One region of the Geobacillus stearothermophilus ATCC 12980 genome, then DNA from elsewhere that is predicted to be linked to it. Evidence: riboswitches for the same ligand, from Rfam matches in the RefSeq annotation. Region 1 holds a riboswitch; each other region holds the start of a gene.
What was found. Region 1 has a riboswitch for cobalamin ahead of QSJ10_RS04065 (ribonucleoside-diphosphate reductase subunit alpha). Riboswitches for the same ligand answer to the same signal wherever they lie in the genome.
Positions count from the first base shown of each region.

Region 1 (4,254 bases):
CCAAGAGCGATTGAGCAAACATGGAAAACAACGTTGGTGGAGATGAACCGCCTGATTACCCATCGCGGCCCCGACGATGAGGGGTATTTTTTTGATGACTACGTGAGTTTTGGTTTTCGGCGTTTGAGCATCATCGATCTGGAGGCGGGACATCAGCCGCTGTCTTATGAAAACGATCGATATTGGATCATTTTTAACGGGGAAATTTACAACTATCTTGAATTGCGGGAAGAGCTGGCGGCGAAAGGATATTCGTTTGCGACGCATTCGGATACCGAGGTGATTGTCGCCCTTTACAGCGCCGAAAAAGAAAAAGCGGTCGAAAAGCTGCGCGGGATGTTTGCGTTTGTCATTTGGGACAAGCAAGAGAAAACGGTGTTTGCGGCGCGCGATCCGTTCGGCATTAAGCCGTTTTTTTTATGCGGAGCAAGGAGACCGCACGTTTTTCGCTTCGGAAAAGAAAAGCATCTTGCTGGCCCTCGGACAGGAATCGCCAAACGGTGATTCCCTGCAGCATTATTTAACATTCCAATATGTCCCTGAGCCGCTGACGATGTCGGCCGGCATTTACAAGCTGGAGCCGGGGCATTATCTCAAGAAAAAAGTCGGAAAACCGCTCACCATTCATCGTTATTGGAAGGCATCCTTCGAGCCCATTCGCCAATCGGAAGAGGAGCTTGTAAAGAAAATCCGCGATGCGCTGTTTGATTCGGTCAACGTCCATATGCGCAGCGATGTGCCGGTCGGTGCGTTTTTGTCGGGAGGCATTGATTCATCGTTCATCGTCGCCATCGCGAAACAATTCCATCCGCACCTGAAGACATTTTCCGTCGGGTTTGAGCGGGAAGGGTTCAGTGAAATCGATGTCGCAAAAGAAACCGCAGAGAAGCTTGGGGTAGACAACATTAGCTATGTCATCTCACCGCAGGAGTATATGGAAGAGCTGCCGAAAATTATGTGGCATATGGACGATCCGCTTGCCGATCCTGCGGCGGTGCCGCTTTATTTTGTCGCTCGTGAGGCGAGAAAGCATGTCACGGTTGTGCTTTCCGGCGAGGGGGCGGACGAGCTGTTCGGCGGTTACAACATTTACCGCGAACCAGAGTCGTTGCGGCTGTTTGCGCGCATGCCAAACATCGTAAAAGCGGTGTTGCGGGTGATCGCGAAGATGCTTCCGGACGGGATGAAAGGAAAAAGCTTTTTGGAGCGCGGAACGACGCCGCTTGAAGAACGGTATGTCGGCAATGCGAAAATCTATAGCGAAAAGGAAAAAGCGGCGTTGCTCAAAACGTACCGAGGAGGGTGCGAATATACGGCGGTGACGGCTCCGTTTTACCGCGAAACGCTTCATGACCCACCCGTCAACCGGATGCAGTATATTGATCTTCATACATGGCTAAGGGGCGATATTTTAGTCAAAGCGGACAAAATGACGATGGCCCATTCGCTTGAGCTGCGCGTTCCCTTTTTAGACAAAAAGGTATTTGAGGTTGCTAGGCAAATCGCCCCTGACATGAAAACCGCCAACGGCACAACGAAATATATTTTACGTAAAGCCGCCGAAGGCATCGTACCGGATCATGTGTTAAACCGGAAAAAATTAGGGTTTCCCGTGCCGATTCGCCACTGGCTGAAAAACGAAATGTATGACTGGGCGAGACAGCTCATCAACGAAAGCGAAACTGATCATCTGTTCCATAAGGACGTGCTCTATCGGCTGCTGGATGAACATGCCCGCCACAAGGCGGATCATAGCCGCAAGCTGTGGACGGTCTTGGCGTTTATGGTTTGGCATCAAGTCTATGTGGAAAAGAAGTACGATTTTGCTCCATCCGTACAAAACGAGAAGCGGCCAGCGTCTGTTTTGGAGGCGTAGCAGGGAAACGACAGGGCGTTCTAAGGGCGACACCTAGAACGCCTTTTTCGATGGTGCGGACAGTTTCCTTGCCTTTGGCGAAGCGAAAGAGAAAATTTGCTTTCTCCCGCTCTTGCAATTTTCCCAGTTTTGGTATATGCTTGTTCCATCAGGATGCTAAACTACTATATATTGGTTTTGAGGTCTTTTTTTACAACTACATATTGTTCTGCTAAGCAACGGTGTCCATCAGGACTTAATAGGGAATCCGGTGCGAATCCGGAACTGCCCCCGCAACTGTATGTGCGGACGAAATGGGATGGCCACTGGCGGCAAGAGCCATTCGGCGCGCCGCTGGGAAGGCCCCAAAGTAGGACGATGCACGAGTCAGGAGACCTGCCTTGCTTGGAACGTTTCATGTTCTTCGGGGTGTGAGAAGATGAAACGATAGGGGAAAAGAACAAGGAGTTCGTCTGCCTTTTTTCGTCTGTCGTTTCATCCGCTCGCCTGCCCGAGCGGATTTTTTTATGGAAGGAGAGAAGAAACGAATGACCACATTGACGAAAACGATCATCCTCGATGATCAAGGGAAGTCGGTTTCGTTTTCACGTGAAGAGTTTGTGTCGCTGATTGGGCAAGCCGCGGCTGGATTCGGCCGTCTGTCGCTTGATGAATACGTCGAGCGTGTTTGGCAGCTTCTTAGCCGAAAGGAGTCCGTCACGGTAGAACAGCTGCACCAAACGGCTATTTTGGAAGGACTTTCTTACATTGATGAAGAGGAGCCGGACTGGACGTTTGTGTGCGCCCGGCTGTATTTGCGGCAATTGTACCGCGAGGCGGCACGGCAGCGCGGGTACGAGGAACGCGAGCGGTATGGCGATTTCTACTCGCTGCTTGTTGCGCTGACGGAACAAGGGGTGTACAGTCCGTTCTTGCTTGAACGTTATACGAAAGAAGAAGTCGACGCCATCGGTGCATTTCTTGATCCGGAGAAGGACAAGCTGTTTACGTACATTGGGCTGCGCACGCTCGCGGACCGGTATTTGGCCCGCGATTATGAGCGGCGGTTGTATGAATTGCCGCAGGAGCGGTTTTTGGTCATTGCCATGACGCTCATGGCGAATGAACCGCAAAAGCGGCGCCTTGCGCTCGTGAAGGAAGCGTATTGGGCGTTAAGCAACTTATACATGACCGTGGCGACGCCGACGCTTGCCAACGCTGGGAAGTCGTACGGCCAGCTCTCAAGCTGCTTTGTCGATACGGTCGATGACAGCTTGCAAGGAATTTATGACAGCAACACCGACATCGCCAATTTGTCGAAATCGGGCGGCGGCATCGGCGTCTATTTAGGCAAAATCCGGTCGCGCGGCAGCGACATCAAAGGATTCAAAGGGGTCTCCTCCGGCGTCATCCCGTGGATGAAGCAGTTGAACAATACAGCGGTGAGCGTCGATCAGTTGGGACAGCGAAAAGGAGCCATTTCCGTCTATTTGGATGTATGGCATAAAGACATTTTTGCGTTTCTCGATGCGCGGCTCAACAACGGCGACGAACGGCTGCGGACGCATGATTTGTTCACCGGCGTGTGCATCCCTGATTTGTTCATGGAGCAAGTCGAACAGCGCGGCGACTGGTACTTGTTTGATCCGCATGAAGTGCGGAAGGTGATGGGGTTTAGCTTGGAAGATTTTTATGATGAGGAAAAAGGGCGCGGGAGTTTCCGCGAGAAATATTGGCAATGCGTCAACGAACCAAGGCTGTCGAAAGAAAAAGTGCCGGCGATCGACGTGATGAAAAGCATTATGCGCAGCCAGCTCGAGTCGGGGACGCCGTTTATGTTTTACCGCGATGAAGTGAACCGGCAAAACCCGAACCGCCATCTCGGGATGATCTACTGCAGCAACCTTTGCACGGAAATCGCGCAAAACCAAAGCCCGACAGTGACGAAGCGGCAATATGTGAAAGACGGGACGATCATCATTGAGAAAATCCCAGGCGATTTTGTCGTCTGCAACTTATCGTCGATCAACTTGGCGCGGGCGGTGACCGACGGCGTTTTGGCGCGGCTGATCCCGATTCAAATGCGGATGCTCGATAATGTCATTGATTTAAACAATATCCCTGTGCTGCAAGCCGGCCTGACGAACGAAAAATACCGCGCTGTCGGGCTTGGAACCTTTGGCTGGCATCATTTGTTGGCGTTAAAAGGCATTCGCTGGGAGTCGGACGAAGCGGTCCGCTATGCCGACGAGCTGTATGAAACGATCGCGTATTTGGCGATTCAAGCGAGCATGGAGCTCGCCAAAGAGAAAGGGAGCTACCCGGCGTTTCCGGGGTCGGACTGGCAGACAGGCGCTTATTTTGAGCGGCGCGGCTACGAAAGCCACGGTGAATTGGAT
Region 1 covers NZ_CP128494.1:747,122-751,375, forward strand. The annotation lists partial or broken gene asnB (asparagine synthase (glutamine-hydrolyzing)) at 1-1,876, shown strand, start outside; cobalamin riboswitch at 2,078-2,273, shown strand; gene QSJ10_RS04065 (ribonucleoside-diphosphate reductase subunit alpha) at 2,404-4,254, shown strand, end outside.

Region 2 (4,254 bases), 720 kb from region 1:
CACGAATGAATCGCGGAAATGCCGGGGATGACTTCGACTTCAATCGGACTCGCTTTCGTCCACCCTTTTTCGATCAACACTTCATACACGAGCCCCGCCATGCCGTACAACCCGGCGTCGCCGCTGGAGATGACGGCAACCGTTTTGCCGCGCTCGGCCCACTTCACCGCCGCTTGGGCGCGGCTCACTTCTTCGGTCATGCCCGTGCTAATGATCTCTTTTCCAGCAATGAGATCGCGCACAAGTTCGATGTACGTTTTGTAGCCGATGATGACGTCGCTTTCTTCAATCGCTTCCCGAGCCCGTTTCGTCATATGGTCGACGCTTCCCGGGCCGAAGCCGACAATGAGCAATTTGCCGCTCATCATGATCCCTCCTTTTGCCGACTAGCACCCATTTTTCACACTCCATTCGCCGCTCATGTCCCTTTCACGGCGCAACACATCGGGGACGATCTTTTCCTCTGGCCGCCATGCTTGCCAAAGCCGCACGAACAGCGGAACATCCAAGCGAATGTCCAACAGCCGCTGGCGGTCGGCGAATACGTCTTCGGGCGCCCCTTGCATCACGATCCGTCCTTCGTGCATGACTGCGACGACATCCGCCCACTGCCAGACGAAATCCATGTCATGGGTGGCGATCAACACAGTCGTCCCCGCCTGGTGAATGGCGTCAATTTGTTTGAGAAACTGCTTTGTCTGATGCTGATCCAAATAGGCGGTCGGTTCGTCCAATACGAGCAAGTCCGGCTTGGCCGCCATCGTACAGCAGAGCGTCAGCCATTTTTTCTGTCCGAGACTGAATTGATGGGTCGGGCGGTCCAGCCAAGATTGAAGGTGGTATTCCGCCGTAATCGCGGCAAGCGCCTCCCTCATTTTTTCTCGATCGATTCCGGCATGGACTAAGCTGATCGCCAATTCATCACGCACGAGCGGGGCGAGGATTTGATGCTCCGGGTTTTGAAAGACGATGCCGACTTCACGCCGCCATTGCGTCCAATCAGCGCCGCGTTCATACATGTTGCGCCCTTTCCAATACACCGCTCCTTCCTGCGCCCGCAGCAGCCCGTTCAAATGAAGAAACAACGTCGTTTTGCCGCAGCCGTTTGGCCCGATCAAGGCGCATTTTTTTCGCTCTGGAATTTCCCAATCAATCCCATTCAGCACGTACCGTTCTGCTTGATAAGCGTATTTCACTCGTTCCATTCGCAGCAGCAACGTTTTCACCCTTTCCGCCATGCCCACCCAAGCAGCAAGGCCATGATGATGCCGGCCGCAACATCGACAAGAGGCACATGCGCTTTTTCCCGCTGATGCGTATGCCCAGCCGACGCGACGCCTCCACGCGCCGCAAGCGAACGGCTGAACGCTTCATACGACTGCCACGTTTTCATCCATAGTTGGTACATCAGCATCCCGCCATGCCGCCAATGCGTTCCCCCGCTGCGGGCCCGCAACGCCAGCATCAGCTCTGCGGCCGCCTGCTCGAGCAAAAAGATAAAGCGATACATAAGAAAGCAAAGTTCCACGAGCGCCGCCGGCAGCCGCATTCGCCTCAGCACCGCAATCAAGTCCGGCGCCGGCGTCGTAATGAGAAGGAAAAACAAGCACGACCAGGCGGCAAGGGAGCGGACGGCGAGCTTTGCAGCCGGTTGCAGCTGGCTGTCGATGAAAGTTATTTGAAAAGGAACCGACACGGACACAACGAGCGTCAGCAGGCTGAGCCCTAAAAAAACGGAGGCGGCGAGCATCGCTTTTCCATACACGGAAAACGGCACTCGTGCACGAGCGACAATCCAATACGCCATTCCGATGAGCACAAGCCATTGTTCGCGCCAGCCGCCCATCATGACAACGGCAAGCATAACAAACGCCACGATCAGCTTCCACTCCGCCCGCCATGCCCGCAGCCGGTTGTCATACGCCCAACGGTCAAACTCGCGAATCATGGCTGTTTTTCCGCTCCGAACGCCCTTTGTACAACCCGACGACGTAGCCGATCACGCCGGCGCCAAGCGCGGCTTGCAGCGAGAACAGAAGCGTTTCGACTTCGCCGCCTGGAGGGGTGAAGATCGACTCAAACCACGGCCGATAATGCGGGTTGAGCGTTTGAATGGCTTTTTCCGCCTGATCGTCCGTTCCACCGAATTCCGATCCGCGCGCCCACCAAAGAGGAATGATGACAAGCAAAGCAGCCAGCAACACGAGCAAGCCATTTTTCTTCATCGCATTACGCCTCCTTTTCCTTTTGGAACAGCGGAGAAGCTTGATAGGAGGAAAGCCAGTTCCAGACGATTACCGTTATGATGCCTTCCGTCACCGCCAACGGCACTTGAGTAATGGCAAAAATGCCGGCGAATTTCAAAAACGAGGCGGTGACTCCCCCATCAGGAGACGGAAACGCCAGGGCAAGCTGCAGGGACGTCATGACATATGTAGCCAAATCAGACAAACAAGCGGCAAGAAACAAAGCCGCTCGATTGGATACCGCCCCTTTTCGGCACAGTTGATACACTCCGTACGCGACGAACGGGCCGACGATCGCCATCGACATCGCATTGGCCCCAAGCGTCGTCACTCCTCCGTGGGCAAGAAGCAGCGCTTGAAAGAGAAGAACGACTGTGCCGATCACCACCATCACCCATGGTCCAAACAAAACCGAGCCGAAGCCGATCCCGGTCGGATGCGAGCTGCTGCCGGTGACGGATGGAATTTTCAACGCCGACAATACAAATGTAAACGCGCCAGCTAACGCCATCAGAAGCTTATGTTCGGGGTGCTGCTTCAGCGTATGCACAAGCCGCCGCAATCCGAACACAAAGAACGGCAAAAACAACAGCCACCAAAACAGCGCCCATTTGACAGGCAAAAATCCTTCCATAATGTGCATGGCATACGCTTCATTTTCATTCGTCAACAAAAAATAGGAAACGAACAAAGCCGCCATTTTGCTCCATCGAACCGCTCTCTTCATTTATCCCTTCACTCCTTTCGCAGCATGTTCCGTTTTCCGTTTTCCGCTTGGCGCCTCCCGTTCGCCGGCTGGCGTCAACACCAATTCGCCTTCGTATTCATACGTCGCCCACTCCCGCATCGGAACCCCCTCACCCAAATGAGCGCGCACAACCTCCTTCGCCCGCTCCGGCGTTATCTGTCGATACCAGACGCCTTGCGGATAGACGATCATCACGCACGCGTCTTGGCATCGTCCGTTGCAGCGCGTCCTTGTTGTATGGACAGCGTCGTCAAGCCCGAGACGGGCGATCTCCTCGCGCACCGCCGTTGTCACATCATCCCCGCCATGGCGGAGGCACGTCCCTCCGTTGCAAATGAGCACATGATGCTTCATTCCCCGCAAATCCCATGTCGCCACCGAATCCCCCCTTTTTGGCTAGAATGATAGAATTTAGACGCAGACAGACGGGCAGGTTTTCGGCAAAAGAAAAAGCACCTCTACAGCAGAGGTGCAGAAAAATGTATACGAAAGCCGTAAACGGCCCAAACAGGCCCAATGCAGCCATCATTCTCCCGCACGTCTGCCTATAGTCCCGTAGGCATCCGTCCGATCCAAACAAGGCAGGTCTCCTGACTTAGGATCATCGCTTGACGGCGTCTTCCCGAAGCATCCTTCAGTGACTTGTTGCCGCAAAGCTCCCCATCACAGTGGCGGGCACCGTGCCGGATTTTCACCGGGCTTCCCTTTTCACCCAAACCCTAGAGCAGGCTTAGGCACCTTGTTTGTCTTACCGCCATATATGCGCTGTCATGGAACAAGCATCCGTTTTCATCGTAGTACAACCAATGCGTTGCCGTCAACCGTTTTTTGCCGACCAATCTTCGCGGGCGACGACAACGCCGTCGGCATCGGCGTACACGTATGCGCCCGGCTCCCAGCGGACGCCGCCGAACTCGAGCACAACGTCGCGGACGCCTTTTCCTTCTTTTTTGCTTTTCACTGGGCACGTGCCGATCGCCATGACCCCAAGCGGCATGCGGCCGATTTCCGCCGAATCGCGAATGCAGCCGTGGATGATGACGCCGGCAAGCCCCCGGTCGCAGGCGATTTGCGCCAACCGGTCGCCTAATAGCGCCACGCGGCGCGAGCCTTTTCCATCGACCACGAGCACCGTCCCCGGCAGCACCGTCTCGAGCGCTTCACGGACAAGGACGTTGTCCTCAAACACGTCGACCGTCGCGATCGGCCCGGAAAACATCCGTTTTCCGCCGTACGATTGAAACGAAAGTTCGCACACTT
Region 2 covers NZ_CP128494.1:1,466,438-1,470,691, forward strand. The annotation lists gene cobJ (precorrin-3B C(17)-methyltransferase) at 1-365, opposite strand, end outside; gene QSJ10_RS07925 (energy-coupling factor ABC transporter ATP-binding protein) at 387-1,226, opposite strand; gene QSJ10_RS07930 (energy-coupling factor transporter transmembrane component T family protein) at 1,223-1,948, opposite strand; gene QSJ10_RS07935 (energy-coupling factor ABC transporter substrate-binding protein) at 1,932-2,225, opposite strand; gene QSJ10_RS07940 (energy-coupling factor ABC transporter permease) at 2,230-2,946, opposite strand; gene QSJ10_RS07945 ((2Fe-2S) ferredoxin domain-containing protein) at 2,974-3,372, opposite strand; cobalamin riboswitch at 3,558-3,751, opposite strand; gene rraA (ribonuclease E activity regulator RraA) at 3,812-4,254, opposite strand, start outside.
Region 2: it holds a riboswitch for cobalamin, as region 1 does, so the genes downstream of both, QSJ10_RS07945 ((2Fe-2S) ferredoxin domain-containing protein) here and QSJ10_RS04065 (ribonucleoside-diphosphate reductase subunit alpha) in region 1, are expected to answer to the same signal.

Region 3 (4,254 bases), 1.0 Mb from region 1:
CAAAACGATGATGGCATTGCGACGATCGTCTCGGCCAAAACATTGGATGAAGCGGTCAAACAGTCGGTTGCGGAAATGGTTGATTTGCTGTTGCCGCATACTCCGTTGACGCTGAACCATTTGACGATGGTGCTCAGCGCTGCCGGTCAGACACAAATCAGCCAAGTCGTTGACCCGCTCGTCACGGCGCGTTTCTTTGTACCGCGATTTGTGCTTGAAGCGTATGGCATCCGCCTGTTTGAGGATTGAGGAGGGAACGGCGATGGCGCAACTTGAAACGAACACATCGGTTGAGTCGCTCGGTTATAAACAGGAATTAAAACGGTCGCTCACATTTGTTGATTTGTTGATTTACGGGATGGTGTTTATGGTGCCGATCGCCCCTTTTGGCATTTACGGGTATGTAGCGCAAGGGTCAAAAGGGATGGTCGCCTTAGCATACTTAATCGGAATGGTGGGGATGATTTTCACTGCCCTGAGCTACGCTAGAATGGCCGAAGCGTTTCCAATCGCTGGTTCCGTGTATTCCTACGCCCAGCGGGGAATGAATATGTCGGTTTTATGGCAGGGTGGGGCATTTTGCTTGATTACATTTTCGTTCCGGCTCTTCTCTATTCTCGTTAGTGATAAATTATTTTTTGCACAAACAAAAGAGCAACGATTACATCAATCATTTCTTGTTCCCGCTTATCGGCTTTATCATCATCGGTTATGTGTGGGTCAATCTTGACCCGCTCAGCAAAAAGCTCGGATTGATTTGGATCGCGATTGGACTCGTTTACCTGATCTTTTTGCGGCTCACGAACAAAGACTCCCGTCTAAGCGGGGAACTGTAGTCGCTTGTAAGGCCTGACGCCGTCATAAAAGGCGTTGGGTCTTTGATTTTTAGAGGCGATGAAACGTTTTTCCGATCTCGACGTATTACATAGATGAGAGGTATGAGATTACGGCGCCTTGTTAAGGCAAAACGCCGTTCATCCGCCAATAGGCGGGCGCCGATAAAACGTGGAAGGAGCCGGAGGAACATGAGCATGTTTGGAAAAGTCGCCGCCGATGTGCTTGGGTTAAGCGACATCGGTTCGGTCATTCAGCCGAAAGACTATGACAAAGTCGATGCCGATGATTATGTGATGCACGAGGATGGGGAGAAAATCTATTTTCTTATCAAATCAAAATCGGATGAGTATTGCTTCACCAACCGCGCGCTCATTCATTTGGACGGCACGAGCGCCGCGAGCAAAAAACGGACGCTGCGCCGCTACGATTACTACAAGCATCCGATTTCCGACGTATCGCTCGAAACGTCCGGGACGGTCGATTTGGATGCGGAAATTAAATTTAAAATTGGACCGCATTCCTACTCCATTGATGTGCATAAAAAGCATATTGAGGAACTGAAAGATTTGTATAAATCGCTGCTGGCGATCGCGGAGATTTGCCATGAAAACGAAACGAAGTTCCACTATGCGGAGCGGAGTTTGGAACTGGCGGCCAAGGTGTTGGCCAACATGCGCGGTGACGGCGCCAATGTGTCGGCGGATTTTCAAGTCGTGAATGAATACGCTTTTCGCTGGCTGACGGAAGCGAAAAAGAACTATACGGTGAAGGATTTCGGCTTTGTGTTTGACAAATATATTCAACAGTGACGAGATGAAGGTTGTATCGGGGAAAGACGCCGTGCCAGAGGTGGGGCGTCTTTCCTAATTTTTTTAGCGACATATGGAAAAGGAACGTTTCTCCGCAGCCGGAAGAAACTCAAAAGATGAGGTTTGTGGGAATCGATGAATAGGCAACATGGCGGCATTTGACATCGCGGAGCTCGATGCAACGGCGCATGCGGAGTTCCGTACAAAACACGGACACTGGAGCCGAGCTGCCTGACCGCAAAAGTGATCGATGACCGCCTGCCGCCAGCCCACTGTAAAATTCACAGTTGTCAAATGCCAGGCCTTGCTTTAATATAAAAATGTCCATATCCGACAAATTCATCAACTCGCAGCAAGGCGCCGAAAAGGCTTAATAGGGAATCCGGTGGGAATCCGGAGCTGTCCCCGCAACTGTCAATGCGGACGAAATGAAATCGCCACTGTACGGACAGATGGCTTGCGCTGTTTTCCGTACGGGAAGGCTTCAGAGTAGGATGAAGCATGAGCCAGTAGACCTGCCTTGCTTGCCGCAGTTTCCGAATCTTCGGGGGGTGAGACGTGGAAACAGTCGTACAGGGCATTGTTGTGCCCATTGGCGGTCTGTTTCGTGCTCATTCCCCGTTCGGACGGAATGGGCTTTTTTGTTGTACATACATCATCGAAGGGGGAATGACGGATGAAACGTTGGACATGGCCGGCGGTGGTGGCGGTGTTCTTCCTTTTGGCCGCCGTGCTGGTCGGCTGCAGCAGTGGAGCCAATAGCAACGTCCAGCCTGCGAAAAAAGAAGAACCGAAAACGGAACAAGCGGCGTTTCCGGTGACGGTGAAAGACGGGCTTGGCGAGGATGTCACGATCAAAGCGGAACCGAAAAAAATCGTCTCGCTCATCCCGAGCAATACGGAAATCGCCTATGCGTTGGGGTTGGGCGATAAGATCGTCGGCGTCAGCGATTTTGACAATTATCCGGAAGACGTCAAAACGAAAACGAAAATCGGCGGCATGGAATTCAACGTCGAGAAAATCATTTCGCTCAAACCGGATCTCGTCTTGGCCCACGCGTCAAGCGCCCATAACTCGCGCGATGGCCTCAAGCAATTGAAAGACGCCGGCATTACCGTGCTTGTCGTCAATGACGCGAAGTCGTTCGACGATGTATATGCGTCCATCGACTTGATCGGCAAAGCGACCGGGACGACAGACAAAGCGAAGCAAGTGATTGATGAGATGAAAGAGAAGCTTGCGAAAATCAAAGAAAAAGCGAAACAAATCCCGGCGGACAAACAGGCCAATGTCTGGATTGAAGTGTCGCCGCCGCCGCAAATTTATACGGCCGGCAAAGGGACGTTTATGGATGAGATGCTTCAAGTGATTTCGGCGAAAAACGTCGCCGGCAGCTTGGAAGGCTGGCCGATGGTGACGGAAGAAAAAGCCGTGGCCTATAAGCCGGATGTCATCATCACGACATACGGCGGAGCGAAGCAAGTGTTGGCGCGCGCCGCTTGGAAAGACGTGCCGGCGGTGAAAAACAAGCGGGTGTATGACGTCAACACCGACTTAGTAAGCCGACCGGGTCCGCGCCTTGTCGAAGGGGTCGAGGAACTTGCCAAAGCCATTTACCCGGATGTGTTCAAGTAAAATGTGGATGTATATATTGGCCGTCACCGCGGCCGTGTTATCGCTTCTCGTAGGGGTATCGACAGGATCGCTGTCGATTCCCTTTTCTTCTATTGTCCGCATTTTGGCGGCTGAATGGTTCGGAGCGGCGCTGCCTCGCCACATTCCGGCTGATTGGGTGCCGATCGTGATGGCGATCCGCTTGCCGCGCGTCGTGCTTGCGTTTTTGGTCGGGGCGTCATTGGCGCTGGCCGGGTCCGCGTTTCAAGGGCTGTTAAAAAATGCGCTCGCCGATCCGTACACGCTCGGTGTCTCGTCCGGCGCGTCGGTCGGGGCGGTGCTCGTCATCTTTCTCGGCTGGCAATGGCCGTTCTTTGGCACGTTCACGCTGCCGGTCGTGAGCATCTTGTTTGGCATGGCGACGCTTGCCGCCGTTTTGGCGTTCACTCGCACTGTGGAGCGGCGCATGTCGGTTGAGACGATCATTTTAGCCGGCATTATCTTCGGCGCGTTTTTCAGCGCGTTCATTTCGCTCATGATCGCGTTGACCGGGGAAGAATTGCGGCAAATCATCTCATGGCTGATGGGGAGCGTGGCGATGCGCGGCTGGAAATACAGCGGGCTGTTGCTGCCGTTTTTTCTCGTTGGGGCCGCAGTGCTCATCGCCAACAGCCGCGAGTTGAACGCGTTTGCCTTTGGCGAGGAGGCGGCGCTTCATGTCGGCGTTGATGTTACGCGCCGAAAAGTCATCATTTTGACGGCAGCGGCGCTGCTCACCGGCGCGGCGGTGTCGGTGTCAGGGACGATCGGCTTTGTCGGGCTTGTCGTTCCGCATATGGTTCGGCTTGTGTGCGGGCCGAACTACCGGGTGCTGTTGCCGCTGTCGCTCTTGTACGGCGGTGCGTTTCTTGTGCTTGCCGATGTGGCGGCGCGGACGATCATTGAACCGCGCGAACTGCCGATCGGCGTCATTACGTCGCTGATCGGCGCTCC
Region 3 covers NZ_CP128494.1:1,748,883-1,753,136, reverse strand. The annotation lists gene QSJ10_RS09490 (acetamidase/formamidase family protein) at 1-249, shown strand, start outside; partial or broken gene QSJ10_RS09485 (APC family permease) at 263-615, shown strand; gene QSJ10_RS15645 (hypothetical protein) at 639-836, shown strand; gene QSJ10_RS09480 (PH domain-containing protein) at 1,032-1,646, shown strand; cobalamin riboswitch at 1,985-2,183, shown strand; gene QSJ10_RS09475 (ABC transporter substrate-binding protein) at 2,323-3,282, shown strand; gene QSJ10_RS09470 (FecCD family ABC transporter permease) at 3,269-4,254, shown strand, end outside.
Region 3: it holds a riboswitch for cobalamin, as region 1 does, so the genes downstream of both, QSJ10_RS09475 (ABC transporter substrate-binding protein) here and QSJ10_RS04065 (ribonucleoside-diphosphate reductase subunit alpha) in region 1, are expected to answer to the same signal.